2 regions of the Virgibacillus halodenitrificans genome follow, and region 1 is predicted to be linked to the other one. Evidence: riboswitches for the same ligand, from Rfam matches in the RefSeq annotation. Region 1 holds a riboswitch; the other holds the start of a gene.
What was found. A riboswitch is a leader RNA that binds a small molecule or an ion and turns the genes downstream of it on or off. The one in region 1 is predicted to bind lysine.

Region 1 (2,419 bases):
TATTAACTTTAGGAGCTATTGGTTTTCCGGTGTTAATTGAACTAAAAAGTTATATTCTGGATAAAAAGAAAATGAGACATCACTTCTCTTTATATACAAAACTGACGGTTATCACGTTTTTTTCTTTAATGGTATTTGGAACACTGGCTATTCTGGTATTTGAAGCAAATCATTTTTTGTCTGGCAAGAGCTGGCATGAATCCTTTTTCTATGCGTTTTTTCAATCTGCCACAACTAGAAACGGTGGACTGGCAACGATGGATGTAAGTCAGTTTTCTGAAGCTACATTACTGATTATTTGTTTATTAATGTTTATCGGGGCCTCGCCAAGTTCTGTAGGAGGTGGAGTAAGAACAACAACCTTTGCAGTTAATATACTTATGCTGATCTCCTTTGCCAGAGGGCATAAAAAGATCCGAGTATTTGGCAGGCAACTTCATGAAGAGGATGAGCGAAAATCAGTAATTGTCACGTTATTAGCCATCCTTATTTGTTTTTCGGCGACTGTCATTTTATCTGCAATTGAGCCATTTACTACACTGCAGATCCTGTTCGAGGTATGTTCTGCATTCGGTACAACCGGTCTCTCCATGGGGATTACGGCTGATTTAAGCACAGTCGGAAAGCTTATAATCATTTCGCTTATGTTCATTGGACGAATAGGAATTCTGTCATTTATTTTATTATTTAATCGGAGAAATAGAGATGTATCCTATGATAATCCAAAAGAACGTGTCATTATCGGTTAAAAGGGGTATATAAATTATAATTGCGGACCTTGGCATTTTCTGCTATAGTTAAGGCAATTAAATAATTTCCCATTTCTATATAATCGATTTGGGGATAGAGGTGCAAATAACATCAGTACACAATCGGAGGAAAATGGGTTCCTGTGAACATTGTGGAAAGGGGAATTTGCCGAAGCTTTAAGAAGCTCATATATCTTAAGGCTGGGTCTGTATTGAATAAATACAGGACTGTCATATAGGTGACTATATGGAGGGCTATCGTAAAGGAAACAATCATCGAATATGTTTCTAACAGCAGCGACCCTTCGTTGCTGTTTTTTGCTGATGATTAATAGCTCTAAACACCTCTGCAATTAATAATAGAAAAGGGTGTGAGGATCATGAATTTTGGTCAGGTATTGACTGCAATGGTAACCCCATTCACTCCTCAGGGAGAAATTGATTTTGAAGCTACAAGAAAGCTGGTCAATCATTTAATTGCAAATGGTTCAGATGGATTAGTAGTAGCAGGCACTACAGGTGAGTCGCCAACGTTAACTAATGAGGAGAAAATACGCTTGTTTTCATTCGTTAGTGAGGTTGTGGACGGAAGAGTGTCAGTAATTGCAGGTACAGGCTCAAATAATACCTATGGCTCTATTGAGCTTACGAAACAAGCAGAGGCAACTGGTGTGGATGCCATCATGCTAGTAAGTCCATATTACAATAAACCGTCACAAGAAGGACTTTATCAGCATTTTAAAGCAATTGCTGAAAATACTTCCTTGCCGGTAATGCTTTATAATATACCAGGTCGAAGTGTTGTCAACATGTCTGTTGAAACAATCGTCCGGCTTTCGGATATAGATAATATTGTATCAGTAAAAGAAGCAAGTGGTGACTTGGATGCTGTGTCAGAAATAATCAAGCGCACAGACGATTCCTTTACCGTTTACAGTGGAGACGATGGAATGACACTTCCTGTCATGTCTGTAGGAGGCAATGGCGTTGTTTCCGTTGCATCCCATATTCTAGGGAATGAAATGCAGGATATGGTCCAGGCTTTTACACAAGGTAATGTCAAAGGAGCGGCAGAAATGCATCGTGAGCTTCTTCCAATGATGAAGGCTTTATTTGCTGCACCAAGCCCATCTCCCGTGAAGGAAGCATTAAGCATGCTTGGCATTCTCCAAGAAAAACATGTACGCTTACCGATGATTCCTTTAAACCAGGAAGAAAGGGTAGCTCTTCACCACGTGCTACAGCCTTTATTAGTTAAAAATAATAATGTAATTGGATATTAAACAGTAAAAAAGCTCTTTCTAGGCAGAAAGAGCTTTTTTGCTTAATTTATGGGTCTATATGTTGGAATAATTAATGTGTTGCAAAACTAACTTGATAGAACTGTGCATCGCTGTTTCGGAAATTAACTTATGGTGAACACACTATAGCTAGATTGTGAACGTCTCCCGCGAATACTTTTCCTCCACTGCTGATTAAACTGCTCTCCGGCGTAATATCTCGTTTTGCTGCTGCTTAATTTGCTCTTCGGCGGATAATCCCGTTCTGCTGCCGATTAAATTGCTCTCCGGCGGATAATCCCGTTCTGCTGCTGATTAAACTGCTCTCCGGCGTAATATCCTGTTCTGCTGCTGATTAAATTGTTCTCCGGCGGATAATCCCGTTCTGCT
Region 2 (2,419 bases), 1.3 Mb from region 1:
GTGGATGTAAATCTTGATGGAAATTAAAATTCTATCCTCCCGTATACAAGCATAAGCTTTGTACAGGAGGTGTTTTTTTGTGTTGAAACGCAGAAGACAGCTTGGTAAAACTAGAACAGCTTCTCCAGCAAAACTTGCTTTTGCTGTGACTAGTATATTATTTTTGGCGGCTATTATTGTAAGTATTATAATTATTGATAAGGGAATTAAACCCCCTTTAATGGCAATAGCAGAAGAAAAGACAACCGAGTTTGCCACTCGTACGATTAATGCAGCAGTAAAGTCTACAGAAAGTATGACATTTGAAGATCTTGTAAGTATGAGCATGGATAACAGTGGCAATGTTGCTCAGCTTGGTTGGAATTCTTCTATTGTAAATAGAGTGCTTAGGCAAAGCACTGAAAAAGCTGAATACTTTCTATACGGGATGAATAAAGGAGAAACTTTGGATACAGACGATCCTGAATTAGATCCAATTCAATATGGAGACACCCCTGCTGAATTAGCAGATCAAGATCCCACTGTTGTGGAGATACCTATTGGCCAAGCAACAGGTAGCACGATTCTTGCTAATTTAGGCCCAAAGATACCTGTTCATTTTGAAATTGTGGGGAGTATCCAGTCAGATATTATGTATGAAATGAGAGAGTTTGGTATAAATGCTTCTCTGTTTGAAATTTATGTTCCGGTAACAGTGAATACACAGATCGTAGTACCCTTCACTACTTCAACAAAAGTAATAAGTACAAAAGTGTTTATTGATTCCCGTGTTATTATGGGAGATGTACCAGAATTTTATAATCGAGGCGGTGGTGGGGAAGGGCCGACCATTTCAGTACCAAAAGATAGAAAGTAAGACTTGTACAAATGTAACATACTTGTTATAATCAAATGTATAATTGCATATTAAACCTTATCAGATCGGTGAGGTAGAGGCGCAAACAATATGAGTAGCCAGCAAGAGAATGACAACTGTGATTGTTGGTAGAAGGATTGTTTGCCGAAGCATAATAAGTGTCAACCTTATTATAGCTGGTACATTTTTGAATAAGAAATGTACTGTCATGCAGCAAGATGGAGTGTGCATGGAGAACTACTGATCGAAATGGAGGATAACGTATATTGTAAAAACAATGATAGGTTATTTTCTATCATTGTTTTTTTGTGCTTATTTTTGCATTAAGAAACAAGAATACGCGTCCATTCATAGCTAGTTCACTATCTTTATGCATATTCACAACAAAAAATCGGAGGTAGTATCTATGGAAGGGACCATTTTTTCCATCATCCCAGCTCTATTAATGTTAGTACTTGTTTTACTGACACGAAAAGTGCTAATTTCACTTGGGGCCGGGATTATTGTTGGAGCATTGTTTATTCATGATTTTAATCTATTTGGAATGGTGAAAGAAATTTGGTTTATTTTTTACGAAATCTTTGTATCAGAAGGATCCTTGAATATTGGAAATATACTCTTACTTAGTTTTCTATTATTATTAGGCATAATGACGGCATTTTTGCAGGCATCCGGAGGGAGTAGAGCCTTTGGAGACTGGATGATTCAGAGAGTGAAAACACGCAAGGGCGCACAATTAATGAGCGCTGTATTGGGTCTGATTATATTTATAGATGATTATTTTAATAGCCTTGCTGTAGGACAAATTGCAAGACCACTTACGGACCGTCATCGAGTTTCACGGGCTAAGCTTGCTTACTTTATTGATTCTACCTCAGCTCCAGTTACTGTTATATCTCCTATTTCAAGCTGGGGAGCCTATATAATTGGTATTCTCGGTGGGTTATTCGCAGCCAATGGAATAACTGATATTGCTCCTTTAGAAGCATTTATAAAAATGATTCCATTTAACTTATATGCCCTTGGAGCCGTATTGCTGGTGTTTGTAGTGGCATATTTTAAAATGGATATTGGACCAATGCGGACACATGAACAACGTGCCATAAAAACTGGCCAGCTTTATGATCCGAATCAAGATAATATCCCTGGGGACTTAGGAGATACATTCAAACCACATGAAAACGGTAGGGTGTTTCATCTTTTAACACCTATTGGAGTATTGATTATAGCGACTGTACTAATGATGGTGATCACAGGAATAAATAATACGGAAGGCACTGTTAATATCTTAACAATATTTGCGAACACAGATGTAAACCTCTCATTGTTTACAGGAGGGCTAATTGCTGTATTGACAAATCTTCTATTTCATCTTCAACAGAGTAAGCCTAAAGCTAATACCATGAAGATAATTATAGAAGGTATAAAAACAATGCTTCCGGCAATTTACATTTTGCTTTTAGCATGGATGATCGGTTCGATAATAGGTACTCTTGAAACTGGTGAATACCTTGCTGGTGTAGTTGAAAGTGCTTCTATCAGTCCAAGTTTACTGCCATTTTT

Region 2: it holds a riboswitch for lysine, as region 1 does, so the genes downstream of both, BME96_RS12490 (Na+/H+ antiporter NhaC family protein) here and dapA (4-hydroxy-tetrahydrodipicolinate synthase) in region 1, are expected to answer to the same signal.

What each region holds. Positions count from the first base shown of each region.
Region 1 is NZ_CP017962.1:3,742,273-3,744,691, reverse strand. It holds gene BME96_RS18480 (TrkH family potassium uptake protein) at 1-749, shown strand, start outside; lysine riboswitch at 837-1,015, shown strand; gene dapA (4-hydroxy-tetrahydrodipicolinate synthase) at 1,130-2,032, shown strand.
Region 2 is NZ_CP017962.1:2,403,312-2,405,730, reverse strand. It holds gene BME96_RS12500 (HD-GYP domain-containing protein) at 1-27, shown strand, start outside; gene yunB (sporulation protein YunB) at 80-856, shown strand; lysine riboswitch at 923-1,104, shown strand; gene BME96_RS12490 (Na+/H+ antiporter NhaC family protein) at 1,263-2,419, shown strand, end outside.